Regions from separate parts of the Bacillus sp. LR--39 genome, predicted to be linked through region 3. Evidence: riboswitches for the same ligand, from Rfam matches in the RefSeq annotation. Region 3 holds a riboswitch; each other region holds the start of a gene.
The links. A riboswitch is a leader RNA that binds a small molecule or an ion and turns the genes downstream of it on or off. The one in region 3 is predicted to bind S-adenosylmethionine.
Positions count from the first base shown of each region.

Region 1 (4,488 bases), 630 kb from region 3:
ACAGCCGGGAATTTTTTGGGCCGGTTCAAAAGGAGATCGCCGCCGTCATCAGCCGTAAGCAATCTCCGCATAAACCGGCGGCGATATTGGATGCGGGGTGCGGAGAAGGCTCTCATTTAGCCGCCGTATGCAAATTGCTTCAGCCCGCTTTTTCCGTGACGGGAATCGGCATTGATCTCTCGAAAGAAGGTGTGCTGCATGCCGCAAAGGCCTTCGGGAATCATTTGGTTTTTGCCGTCGCTGATGTGGCGGATGCGCCGTTTGCCGACAGCTGTTTTGATGTCGTGATGTCTGTTTTATCACCTTGGAATTACAAGGAATGCAGCAGACTTTTACGAAAGGGCGGCACAGTCATTAAAGCGGTGCCGCGGCGTGATTATTTGAAGGAAGTAAGGGAATTTTTCTTCGGAGACAGCCCTCGGCGGAAAGACACCGCCGATTCTGCGGCCGGACGATTCCAAGCGGGCTTTCAAACCTTTGAGCGCAAACGGCTGTGTTACACGAAGACCTTAGCGCAGCCTGACCTCGAGCGGCTTGTGAAAATGACGCCCTTAACATGGAAATGTACTGATGACAGCATCCGGCGGTTTATCAGCCGGAAAGAGGCTGCTGTCACGATAGATATCGATATTTTAATCGGGACCGATCCGCTGTAAAACGGAAAAGACACGCTGATCGCGTGTCTTTTTTTTTATTTCCAGACTTCACCGGCAATGTTGACGACATGGCGCAGTTTCGCCCATTGCTGTTCTTCTGTGATCAGGTTTCCTTCCTCAGTGGAGGCGAATCCGCATTGCGGGCTGAGGCAAAGCTGATCCAGACTGACATATTGTGAAGCTTCTTCAATCCGGCGTTTAATCGCGTCCTTGTCTTCAAGTTCGCCATGTTTCGACGTAATCAATCCAAGCACAAGCTGAAGATCAGAGCGTTTGACATAACGAAGCGGTTCAAAGCCGCCGGAGCGGGAATCATCATATTCCAGGAACAATCCGTCAAGATCAAGCCCGTCAAAAATCGTTTCAGCCGCTGCATCATAGCCGCCTTCAGCCGTCCATGTGGATTGGAAGTTGCCGCGGCAGATATGCATCGTAACCTTCAGATCGTCAGGGCGGTCCTTGATGGCGTCATTAATGGAAGCTGCAAACAGCTTGCGCAGCTCATCCGGCGTTGTGCCGAAAGCTTCAATCTGACGAAGCCCCGCTTCCGATAAGAAAACGGCCCATGCGGTGTCATCGAGCTGAAGGTAGCGGCACCCGGCGTCATAGAAAGCTTGAATCGCTTTTTTATACGCCTTTGACACATCGTGCTGAAATTGTTTGTAATCATTCTGGTAGGACGCTTTTTCCAATTTTCCGCGGAAAAACAGCATATTCGGACTGGGGATGGTCATTTTCGGAACAGCATCGCCGGCAATGCTGTGCAGGAATTTATAATCTTCGAGCATCGGATGCTGAGAAAAATCAATATCTCCCGTTACTTTAATGCCGCGCGCTTTCGTCTGTACGTTGTGAAACTGAATGCCGCTTTCAGGCGTAAATGCCTCAACCCCGTCTAAATTTTCGAGAAAATCAAAATGCCACCAGGCACGGCGGAATTCGCCGTCAGTCACGACATTGAGGCCGGTTTCTTTCTGCTTTTCCACGCTGCGGATGATTTCTCTGTTTTCGATTTCGCGCAGCTGTTCTGCTGAAATCTCACCTGCCGCTCTTTGCAGGCGGGCTTGCTTCACAGCCGCCGGCCGCAGCAGGCTTCCGACCTGATCTGCGCGAAACGGCGGGTTTTTTCTTAGAAGAGTATGCAATGGTTGTTCTGTGTTTTGCTGTGACATGAACGATTCCTTCTTTCCTGATGAAATATAAAAAAACTCTTCCCTCGGATAGGGAAGAGCTTGCGTCCGCAAATCTCAACCTTATCTTCAGGATTTAGCACCATTCTGCTGAACAGCGGTTGCCGGGTATCATAGGGCCAGTCCCTCCACCTCTCTTGATAAGGAAATATGCTATTTTTCAGAATAAACTGTAATACTCTAATCTTAGTATGTTTTCTCATATTGTCAATATATTTCGATAAATATTTTTATTTGTCACCCTCAAATAGAATCATATCTATCACGATGGCGATCGCAAGACAAAGAGCAATATCCTCTTCCTTTTCAATCTGCAAATGATAGGAATCGCCCCAGCTCATCCATGATTTGGTGACGGTCATCCGGTTTGATTTTCCGTCTGTCACTTGAAAATTCCGCCCCCACACATCGCCGGTAAGGTCCCAGCCGACCCCGGAAATTTCAAATTTCGGTTTGAAAAACGTGACTTTCTTGATGACTTGGCAGACGGGTTTGCCGCTGACGGAAATCTCGTAACGGGGAACGAGCGACATCAGTTTCTGATTGACGCTGGCGAGCGTGCGGCCGTCCAAATCAGTCAGCTTCAGTTCATCACCGAATGAAAACAGCTTTCCTTCAACATTGTAGACTTCTTTTCCGCTTTCAAGAAACACTTGAAAACGATTCTTAAACGTAAACATTCGCTCTTTGATGTAAAAATGGTACATAAAAAAACTCCTTTTTTATGTTGTACGAAAAAAGGAGGCGGTTGGTTTCATATCGGCCGGGTGCATAAAAAAAAGGCTGCCGATTTTGCGGCAGCTGTCGTTTTTATGATAGCGGCATCCGGCGTTTTTGACGGATCGCATTTAAATCAATGATGTTATTCGTGTCGGCAGCTGTCACCAGCGGGCTTGTCTTTGGCGTTTTCCGGCGGTTGTCCTTACTGAAAGAGAAAACAAGATACCCTGTCAAAGCAGCAAAAATAAGTAGCATCATTTTACATACCTCCCAAAAAAAGTTTTGGTATTATTATTGTACGAAAAAACAAACGAAAAGTATTCAAACAATTGTCACTTTTTTAAAAAATAACGTCATTTTCCGTAAAAATAACTATGGGTTGAAGAAATTTTGCTCTTGTTGTGGTTCTATAGATTGTATCGGCTGATGGATGATGATCGTTTATATAACTTTTTCACTATTTTTTGTAAGTGTCTAAATAACTATTTCAGTGTTTTCGTTTGCCTTGTGTTATTCAGTACCCTAAAAAACCTTATAATATGCAAAATAACTGCTTCTAACAGATGACTGCGAGTTGACAGCGCTTTCTTTATTTTTTTAAAGAAAACGAGATGTTATCTTAAAAAAATCGTTTGAACATTTTCCGCAGTTTTTTAAAAGGGTTTGATTTTGTCTCCAGAACACGCGGGTCTTTTAAGGTTTTTTTCAATTCTTTCGCTACAGTCCCTCTTGCCATAGTCTTCACTCCTTCTTTCCAATTCATACCTTATATACGGAAAGAAAGAAGGAAAGGTTTCATGTGAAAGAAAAAAACCAAAGCATGGGGCTTTGGTTTTAAGCGCGCTCTTCAAAGAGCCTGGCGATTTCAACAATGACGTTTACCGCCTTTTCCATATGATCGACGGAAATGTATTCATATTTTCCGTGGAAGTTTTGGCCGCCCGTAAAAATGTTCGGTGTCGGCAGTCCCATGTAAGAGAGCTGTGATCCGTCGGTTCCGCCCCGGATCGGTTCGATAATCGGTTCGATGTCGAGGTTTTTCATGGCTTGATAGGCGACATCGACTATCTCTTTGACCGGTTCTATTTTTTCTCTCATGTTGTAATATTGATCACGCAGTTCAAGCTTGATGCTTTCGTTGCCGTATTTGGCCGCCAGCGCATCGGCGGTTTTCTGCATATATTCTTTTCGTTCTGCAAAGCGGTCTCTGTCAAAGTCTCTGATGATGTACGACAGGGCGGCTTCAGAAACGTCTCCGTTCATGGAAAGTAAATGATAGAAGCCTTCATACCCTTCCGTATATTCCGGCGCTTCTTCTTTCGGCAGCGCGTGGTGAAATTCCATCGCGATTTTTGAAGCGTTGACCATTTTGTTTTTCGCCGTTCCCGGGTGGACGCTTTTTCCGTAACAAGTAAGCTTTGCGGCTGCTGCGTTAAAGCTTTCATATTGCAGTTCGCCGAGGGGGCCTCCGTCTATCGTGTAGGCGAATGCGGCGTTGAAGCGGCCGACATCGAATTTGTGAGGGCCTCTGCCGATTTCTTCATCGGGCGTGAACGCGACCCGGATCGTTCCGTGTTTGATGTCCGGATGTTTGATCAAGTACGCCATTGCCGTCATGATTTCAGCAATGCCCGCTTTGTTGTCGGCTCCGAGCAGCGTCGTGCCGTCTGTTGTGATCAGCGTCTGGCCTTTATAGCGGGAGAGCTCTGGGAATTGCTCAGGCGACAGGACGACATTGAGTTTGTCATTCAGAACGATATCATGTCCGTCGTAGCTCTCAATAATCTGAGGATTCACATTTTTTCCGGTAAAATCGGTCGCGGTGTCCACGTGAGCCAGAAAACCGACAGTCGGCACGTCTTTATCCGTATTTGCCGGCAGAGTCGCCATGACGTACCCATTGTCATCGACTGTGATGTCTG
Region 1 covers NZ_JBSIOT010000002.1:202,117-206,604, forward strand. Annotated here, with positions in the region: gene ACWHAR_RS10730 (methyltransferase domain-containing protein) at 1-656, shown strand, start outside; gene ACWHAR_RS10735 (5-methyltetrahydropteroyltriglutamate--homocysteine S-methyltransferase) at 692-1,828, opposite strand; SAM riboswitch class I at 1,907-1,993, opposite strand; gene ACWHAR_RS10740 (LURP-one-related/scramblase family protein) at 2,077-2,553, opposite strand; gene ACWHAR_RS10745 (hypothetical protein) at 2,657-2,824, opposite strand; gene pepT (peptidase T) at 3,401-4,488, opposite strand, start outside.
Region 1: another riboswitch for S-adenosylmethionine. It lies ahead of ACWHAR_RS10735 (5-methyltetrahydropteroyltriglutamate--homocysteine S-methyltransferase); the one in region 3 lies ahead of metN (methionine ABC transporter ATP-binding protein MetN).

Region 2 (4,488 bases), on a different contig from region 3:
CATGTAAGATAAAGCTGTCGGCGCCCTTGGCTGCCGCCGCTTTTTCAAGCGCCTGCATAATGATGGCTCCGACGCCTGAAGAACGATGGCTTTTCATCACGCAGATGCGTTCTAATTTTCCATGCCCGTCTTTCATGCGCCATCTGCCGGCTCCGACCGGCTGGCCGCCGTCATATATGACTATATGCTCTGACGTGTCCTCGAATTGATCAATCTCTTCTTCTTCCGGAACGTGCTGTTCTTTAACGAAGACCTCTTTTCTGACGAAAAAAGCGTCGTTCAGCTGTTTTTCAGTTTTTGCGATGATGGATTCCAAACAGTTATTCTCCTCCGCCTAATAAAAATGTTTCGTACACAGTCCATGAGCCGTTATCCAACTGATAGAGCAAGTGAAAACGGTCGATGACTTCTTCGTGGGAAATGTCCTGCATTTTCAGCTGTCCGAGTACGTCGGAATGTTCATCTGACGACAGCTTCTGGCCGACCGTGACATGCGGAACGAAGCTGTATTCCGGCTCGCCGGATAATGCTCCTGAGTAGCATTTCTCACTCAGAGATTTTAATTCCTCCGTCGGCTCCGCTTTCATATATATCACATTATTCACAGGAGAAAACGAGCTGTATTTTGTGATTTTCAGAACGAGCGGATGCGACTCTTTCGCCGTCTGTCTCAGCTGTGATACGACCTGCTCGATTTCCTGTTCTGTCGCTTCAAACGGATCTCTTAGCGTCAGGTGCGGAGGAATGAGCGCGTAGCTCGGGTCGTAGCGTTTCCGGTACGAGTTTGCGAGATCCTGTAATTTTTTTGATGGAAATAAAACAATACCGTATTTCATGAAAGTTCCCTCCTTAAATGAATGGTTACAGCATTTTTTTCAGCGCCGGCGTGATGAGCGGCTGCCAGTAGGTCCATTTATGATCCCCGTCGAAGGTTTCATACGTGTATTCAGACTGTTTGCTTTCCAGCAGCTGTTTGAGCTCTTCGTTCGGCGCGGTGAAATCAAGAACCTGGCCGTCTGTCGTGTGAACGCCGGTTTCTTTTTCTCCGATTTGATGATAGACGGAAATCTGTTTGAGATCCTCCGACTGCCGGACGGCATCCAGCACGTGCCCGTCAACATACGGAGACTGCATGATGACGTTTCCAAACATGTTCGGATAGTCAATCGCCGTCATGAGCGAAACGGTTCCGCCGAGGGAATCCCCGATCATGGTGCGGCCGTATCCGACTTGATAAGTCGGGTATTCTTTGTCGATAAAAGGAACGAGCTCATTTGCGATAAATCGCTTATATGAGGCGAACTTAGAGCCTTCTGGATGGTATGTGTTTCTTCGCTCCCGCACATTTTTATAAGGGACGCCGATAATGATGCAGCGGTCAATTTCCCCTTTTGACATAAGCTCTTCCGCCTGCCGCCCAATTCTCCCTAATCTGAAATAATCATGGCCGTCCTGAGCGATGACCGTATGATATTTATACAGGGGGGAGAAGGTGGCGGGCAGGTAGACCAAAACGGTCATTTCCTCTTCAAGCTCATGGGAGAAAAGTTTTTTCTCATGAATGATTCCGTTTTTTGATGCCACATCGCATTCCTCCAGGCCGCTTCTTGTCTTGATGGTTTTTTCCTATTGTACCATGAATTATTAGAAATTTCTTTCTTCAGATGCACTTCTTGCGAGAGTTCAGATAAATAAAAAGTTATTGAAATTCATTTTATAGTGCGTTAATATAGAACAATCAGAAAATACAAAACAATATTCTTATCACGAGAGGTGGAGGGACTGGCCCTTTGAAACCTCAGCAACCGGTTTGCTTTGCCGCGGGAAGGCAAAGTGCCAAGGTGCTAAATCCAGCAAGCGATTCACATGCTTGGAAGATAAGAGGAAGAGAAAAGCTCCTTCTTCTTATGAAGAGGGGGCTTTTTTATTTTTGAAAAAGGATGGTGCTTACTGATGACGCAGCATGTTGATACAAAATTAGCCCAAATCGGAAATAGAAGCGAAGAAGCAACGGGAACGGTCAGTCCGCCGATTTATCTGTCCACCGCTTACCGCCATAGAGGAATAGGAGAATCTACAGGTTTTGATTACGTGCGCACGAAAAACCCGACACGCCAGCTCGTCGAAGACGCCATCGCCGTGTTGGAAAACGGTGCGAGAGGATTTGCTTTCAGCTCGGGAATGGCAGCCATTCAAACCATTATGGCTTTATTTAAAAGCGGGGATGAATTGATTGTATCCTCCGATTTATACGGAGGCACGTACCGTTTGTTTGAAAACGAATGGAGAAAATACGGCTTAAGCTTTATTTACGATGATTTCAGCGATGAAGACTGTTTACGCTCCAAAATAACGGAAAATACGAAAGCGGTATTTGTTGAAACACCGACAAACCCGTTAATGCAGGAGGCGGACATTGAAAAAATCGCCCGGATTACGAAAGAAGCCGGCCTGCTTTTAATTGTGGATAATACGTTTTATACCCCGGTGCTCCAGCGCCCGCTTGAACTGGGAGCGGACATCGTCATTCACAGCGCCACAAAATATTTAGCGGGGCACAATGATCTCCTTGCCGGTCTGGCTGTCGTTAAGGATGAAGAGCTCGGCGAGATCATGTTTAATCACCAAAATGCGATCGGCGCGGTTCTCCCGCCGTTTGATTCGTGGCTTTTAATGAGAGGGATGAAAACACTCGGACTCAGAATGCGCCGTCATGAAGAAAACGCCCGTGAACTTGCAGAATTTTTAGAACAGGAAGAAGAAATTGCCGACGTGTTATATCCCGGAAAAGGCGGGATGCTGTCTTTCCGGCTGCAAAAAGAGGAATGGGTCAATCCGTTTTTAAAGGCGCTGAAAACGATCTGTTTCGCAGAAAGTCTCGGCGGGGTGGAAAGCTTTATTACATATCCCGCGACGCAGACGCACATGGACATTCCGGAAGACATCCGTATCGCAAACGGCGTCTGCAACCGTCTGCTGAGATTTTCAGTGGGCATTGAACATGCAGAAGATTTGAAGCGGGATGTAAAGCAGGCATTACAGCAAGTAAAAGAGGGGGCCGTATCATATGAGTAATCACAATTGGACGCTGGAAACCCAGCTCGTGCACAATCCATTTAAAACAGACGGAGCCACCGGAGCCGTCAGCGTCCCGATCCAGCATGCTTCCACATTCCATCAGTCTTCATTTGAAGAATTCGGGACATATGACTACAGCCGCTCAGGCACACCGACAAGAACAGCGCTTGAAGAAACGATCGCAGGTCTTGAAGGCGGAACGAGAGGATTTGCTTTCAGCTCCGGAATGGCGGCGATTTCGACGGCGTTTCTGCTCTTATCCCAAGGCGACCATGTTCTCGTCACGGAGGATGTGTACGGCGGAACATTCCGCATGGTGACTGAGGTTCTGTCCCGTTTCGGGATCGAACATACCTTTGTCGATATGACGGATATCAACGAAGTGGCGCGGAATATCCAGCCGAACACAAAGGTCATTTATATGGAAACACCGTCAAATCCGACACTTGGAATTACTGATATTAAAGCGGTTGTCCAGCTTGCAAAAGAAAACGGCTGTCTGACCTTTCTGGATAATACATTCATGACACCTGCACTGCAGCGTCCGCTTGATCTCGGCGTTGATATTGTGCTTCACAGCGCAACAAAATTCCTGAGCGGACACAGTGATGTGCTGTCAGGCCTTGCCGCCGTAAAAGATGAAGAGCTCGGCAATCAGCTGTATAAGCTGCAAAACTCGTTCGGCGCCGTCCTTGGCGTGCAAGATTGCTGGCTCGTGCTGCGCGGCTTAAAAACATTGCAGGTCAGACTGGAAAAAGCGAGCCGGACGGCTGAGCGGCTGGCTGCCTATTTTGACGGGCATCCCGCAGTCAAAAACGTTTACTATCCCGGCCTTGCCGGACACCCGGGAGCCGATACCCATAAACGTCAAGCGAGCGGAGCGGGCGCCGTCCTGTCCTTTGAATTGGAAAGCAAAGAAGCCGTCAAAAAGCTGGTCGAAAACGTATCGCTTCCGGTATTTGCCGTCAGCCTCGGCGCCGTCGAGTCCATTCTCTCATACCCTGCAGCCATGTCGCATGCCGCCATGCCGAAAGCAGAGAGGGAGAAACGCGGCATCACAGACGGCCTTCTGCGCCTGAGCGTCGGAGTCGAAAACGCCGAAGATTTAGAACGGGACTTCGAACAGGCATTGAAAAAAATAACCCCCGCCCAAGTGAGATCATAAACGAAAAGGGCGCCGTCAATTTTGCGACGCGCCCTTTTTTTTATTTTAGATAAAAAAAGTGTTGACGAATGAGAAATCAGGAGATATAATTATAAATGTCAGAGAGACAACAACATACCCAGCAACACATACATATCATGATTCCGTAGCTCAGCTGGGAGAGCGCTACCTTGACAGGGTAGAGGTCGCTGGTTCGAGCCCAGTCGGAATCATAGCCAAAACCCTTGCGTAGCAAGGGTTTTTTA
Region 2 covers NZ_JBSIOT010000001.1:1,773,455-1,777,942, reverse strand. Annotated here, with positions in the region: gene ACWHAR_RS08430 (GNAT family N-acetyltransferase) at 1-316, opposite strand, end outside; gene ACWHAR_RS08425 (YjcG family protein) at 321-836, opposite strand; gene ACWHAR_RS08420 (esterase family protein) at 862-1,584, opposite strand; SAM riboswitch class I at 1,759-1,884, shown strand; gene ACWHAR_RS08415 (methionine biosynthesis PLP-dependent protein) at 1,954-3,075, shown strand; gene metC (cystathionine beta-lyase) at 3,068-4,243, shown strand; tRNA gene ACWHAR_RS08405 (tRNA-Val) at 4,383-4,455, shown strand.
Region 2: another riboswitch for S-adenosylmethionine. It lies ahead of ACWHAR_RS08415 (methionine biosynthesis PLP-dependent protein); the one in region 3 lies ahead of metN (methionine ABC transporter ATP-binding protein MetN).

Region 3 (4,488 bases):
ACGCACCGATTAACGGAACGGTGACGGAAGTGAACGAAGACCTTGATGACAGTCCTGAATTCGTAAACGAGTCTCCGTATGAAAAAGCGTGGATGATCGTCGTGGAACCGGCTGATGCTGAAGAAATCGAAAACCTCATGACTTCCGAGCAATATGACGAAATGACACAGGAAGACTGATCGGATAGCAAACGGGCCATTTGGACATTCTATCTGTAACGGGAGGTGTCTAAAATGGCTTTTGATAAACAAAAGGTCGATGTGACGGAGAACGTTACGGGCCGCTTTCAAAACGGCCGGTTTTCCTTGTTTCATGAAAATGAAGCCATCGGCGAGATGACAGGCATGGACCAGTACGAGCTCAAACAGGGCTTTTCATTTGAAAATCAAAAATTTTATAAAACAGCCGATGTCATAAACGGCAGCGATCCGAAATATGTCGATTGCGATTATGAGAGTGGCTGGTGTTAACAGTTGGCGGTGAATTTCACTGCCTTCTTTTTCAATCTGACGCTAAAACAATCGGCAGGTGACGCGCTTATGTACAACGGAGATGAAAAGGTCATTATCGTAGAAGGAAAATCTGATAAAATCAAAGTCAGGGAAGTGCTCATCGAACCCGCAGAAATCGTCTGTACAAACGGGACGATCGGCCAAACCGAACTGGAAGATTTGGCGGACCGCCTGTTTGACAGAGACGTCTATATTTTAACGGACGCAGATGACTCCGGAGAAAAATTAAGAAAACAGCTGAAACGGGAGCTTCCCGAAGCGCGCCATATTTATATAGACAGAACATACAGGCAAGTCGAGTCGTGCCCAGGCCATCATCTCGCATCTGTGCTGATCAGAGCCGGCTTTGATGCTGACACTGTATTTTTGAAAAAGAACGACCTGAGGTGGTAAACATGAAAGAACTCCAAGAAAATGAACTCGAATCGATTCAGGATGACGTTTATCTCCTGTATTTGTACACCCCGTTTTGCGGCACATGCCAGCTGGCGTCCAAAATGCTTACTGTCGTCGAAGAAATGCTGCCCGGCGCCGCCTTCTATAAAAACAACGTGAATTATTCCCCCGCATTCGCCAAAGCCTATCAGATTGAAAGCGTTCCGTGCTTTTTGCTGTTTAAAGGCGGAGAGCTTGTTGAGAAAGGATACGCCTTCCGCTCCGTTTCCTATTTATATGAGCTGATTAAACAAAAAACATCGCAAACGTTCCCGATGTGACAATATTTACAGGAAAATGTCGTGCGGTTTATAAAGGGTTCTGTCCGTTAAAAAGAGAAAGTGTATGTATGGCCATTAAAACGGGAGGTTATACGAGTGGAGAAAATAGAAGTTTCAGAGAATGACGGACAGCATCTGTTTTTGAAACCGCTATTAAACGCCTCAACGCTGCTGATTACATTCCAAGGAGAAACAGAAGCCTTAACGGTCTCAATTAACGGACAGGGAGAAATGAGAAAAACGTCGGTTTCAAAGGAAAAATCTAATTTGACCTTTTACGGAAACCAGACGGAAATCATCCATCTCCTGCATGGTGATGTCTCTTTGCAAAAGCTTATCCAAAGCGGAAAACTCAAAGTGAAAGGATCATTCAGAGCTCTGCTGAAGCTGGAGGCCATCCTCTGGCTGACAAACGGATTTTTTCAGGCGATCAGTAAACGGCCTTAAACTGCCAATCTACTATGTGACAATAGCTTCCAATATTTATTTTATTGACTTTTTATCATTCGCCGTGCTATTCTACAGTAAGAATTTCCGGACGAAAATACGATATGTTTTCTCTTATCAAGAGAGGTGGAGGGAAGTGCCCTATGAAGCCCGGCAACCATCAACAATGTTGAAATGGTGCCAATTCACTCGAAGCGGTCTGCTTTGGAAGATGAGAGAAAGGCCTTTTTCAATAAGCCTTTCTGCTCATTTTTGCAGAAAGGCTTTTCTTTTGCGGAGAAACCCGGAAGATTTCTTAGAATAGTGTAAGGCGGGTGATTGCTTTGATCCATCTTCAAAATGTTTCAAAAATTTACAAAGCGAAGCATGGGGATGTCAATGCTGTCCAAGATGTCACTCTTGATATCAAAAAGGGCGAAATATTTGGAATTATAGGATATAGCGGAGCTGGTAAAAGTTCCTTAATCCGTCTCCTGAACGGCCTTGAAAAGCCGACGTCGGGAACCGTGGAAGTCGCGGGGACGGAATTAAATAAAGTAAGCAGCCGCGGACTGAGAAAAGCGCGCCAGGAAATCAGCATGATCTTCCAGCATTTTAACCTTCTGTGGTCGCGCACCGTCCGGGAGAACATTATGTTCCCGCTGGAAATCGCCGGCGTGAAAAAAAGCGAACGGGTCCGCCGCGCTGATGAATTGATTAAACTGGTCGGATTAGAGGGGAAAGAAAAGTCTTATCCGTCGCAGCTGAGCGGCGGTCAAAAGCAGCGTGTCGGCATCGCCCGGGCGCTCGCCAATAATCCGAAAGTCCTTCTGTGCGATGAAGCGACATCAGCGCTTGATCCGCAGACGACCGATTCAATTTTGGATCTTTTATCCGATATAAATGACAGACTCGGTCTGACGATCGTGCTCATTACCCATGAAATGCACGTCATCCGAAAAATCTGCAACAGAGTCGCCGTCATGGAAAACGGGAAAGTCGTTGAAGAAGGCGAAGTACTCCAAGTTTTCAGAAACCCGCGCGAACCGATGACCAAGCGTTTCGTTCAGCAGGTGACAGAACCGGAGGAGACGAAAGAAACCATCCAGCATTTTCTGCAGGAAACAGCGACAGGAAAAACGATTCAGCTTTCATTTGTCGGGCAGGCAGCTGAGCAGCCCCTCATTACGGAAATGATCCGAAACTTTGATGTGGACGTCAATATTCTGCAGGGGAAAATTTCACAGACGAAGGACGGAGCCTACGGTTCTTTATTCATTCATATTGACGGTCAGGAAAAAGAAGTAGAAAACGTGATCCGGTTCATCAAAGACAAACAGGTAGAAGCAGAGGTGATCACAAATGTTTGAAAAATGGTTCCCGAACGTTGATATAACCGAGCTGTGGACGGCCACATACGAGACCCTTTATATGACGGTCATTGCTTTAGTTTTTTCATTTATCATCGGAGCGATTCTCGGTCTTCTGCTCTTTTTAACGGGCAAGGGAAGCTTATGGGAAAATAAAATCATTAACACCGTGATTGCGGCGGTCGTTAATATTTTCAGGTCTATTCCGTTTCTTATTTTAATTATTCTGCTTCTCGGTTTTACTAAGTTTTTAGTCAGATCGATTTTAGGGCCGAACGCCGCATTGCCGGCGCTGATTATCGGCTCCGCGCCGTTTTATGCCCGACTTGTTGAAATCGCGCTGCGGGAAGTCAATAAAGGAGTCATCGAAGCTGCCAGATCAATGGGAGCAAAGACACCGACAATTATCTTCAAAGTGCTGATTCCTGAATCAATGCCTGCGTTAATTTCAGGTATCACCGTTACGGCCATCGCCCTGATCGGATCTACCGCCATTGCCGGCGCCATCGGTTCAGGCGGACTCGGAAACCTTGCATATGTAGAAGGCTACCAGTCCAATAATACGGATGTAACGTTTGTAGCGACAGTATTTATACTCATCATCGTCTTTATCATTCAGATTATCGGTGATGTGATTACAAATATAATAGACAAAAGATAAGGGAGGATTTACATTGAAAAAGATTGTATTAAGTGCGCTGCTGCTTGTGTTCGCGGGAGTTTTGGCCGCCTGCGGATCAAACGGCTCAAATAAAAAGGAAATCGTCGTCGCCGCGACAAAAACACCGCATGCTGAAATCTTAAAAGAAGCGGAACCGCTCTTGAAGGAAAAAGGCTACACATTAAAAGTAAAAGTGCTGAACGATTACAAAATGTACAACAAAGCGTTAGCTGATAATGAAGTGGATGCGAACTTCTTCCAGCACGTTCCTTACCTTGAACAGGAAATGAAAGAAAATAAAGATTACAAACTCGTGAATGCCGGAGCCGTTCACCTTGAGCCATTCGGAATTTACACGAAAAAATACAAATCACTGAAAGACCTGCCTAAAGGCGCGACCATCATCATGACTAACAATGTCGCTGAACAAGGCCGTATGCTGGCGATGCTTGAAAAAGCCGGACTGATCACACTTGATCCGAAGGTAAAAACGATTGAAGCCACTACGAAAAACATTACGAAAAACCCGAAAAACCTGACATTCAAAAAAATCGCCCCTGAATTAACGGCGAAAGCATATAATGAAGAAGAAGGCGATGCAGTCTTCATTAACGTCAACTATGCGATTCAAAACAAACTGAATCCGTTAAAAGATGCGATTCAAGTGGAATCAACGAAAAACAACCCGTACGCAAACATCATCGCCGTACGCAAAGGTGACGAAAAATCAGAGAAAATCAAAGCGCTTATGGAAGTGCTTCACTCTAAGAAAATCAAAGACTTTATTGAGAAAAAATACGACG
Region 3 covers NZ_JBSIOT010000002.1:829,938-834,425, forward strand. Annotated here, with positions in the region: gene gcvH (glycine cleavage system protein GcvH) at 1-179, shown strand, start outside; gene ACWHAR_RS13940 (YusG family protein) at 234-470, shown strand; gene ACWHAR_RS13945 (toprim domain-containing protein) at 540-905, shown strand; gene ACWHAR_RS13950 (thioredoxin family protein) at 908-1,228, shown strand; gene ACWHAR_RS13955 (SCP2 sterol-binding domain-containing protein) at 1,325-1,675, shown strand; SAM riboswitch class I at 1,787-1,893, shown strand; gene metN (methionine ABC transporter ATP-binding protein MetN) at 1,999-3,024, shown strand; gene ACWHAR_RS13965 (methionine ABC transporter permease) at 3,017-3,685, shown strand; gene metQ (methionine ABC transporter substrate-binding lipoprotein MetQ) at 3,699-4,488, shown strand, end outside.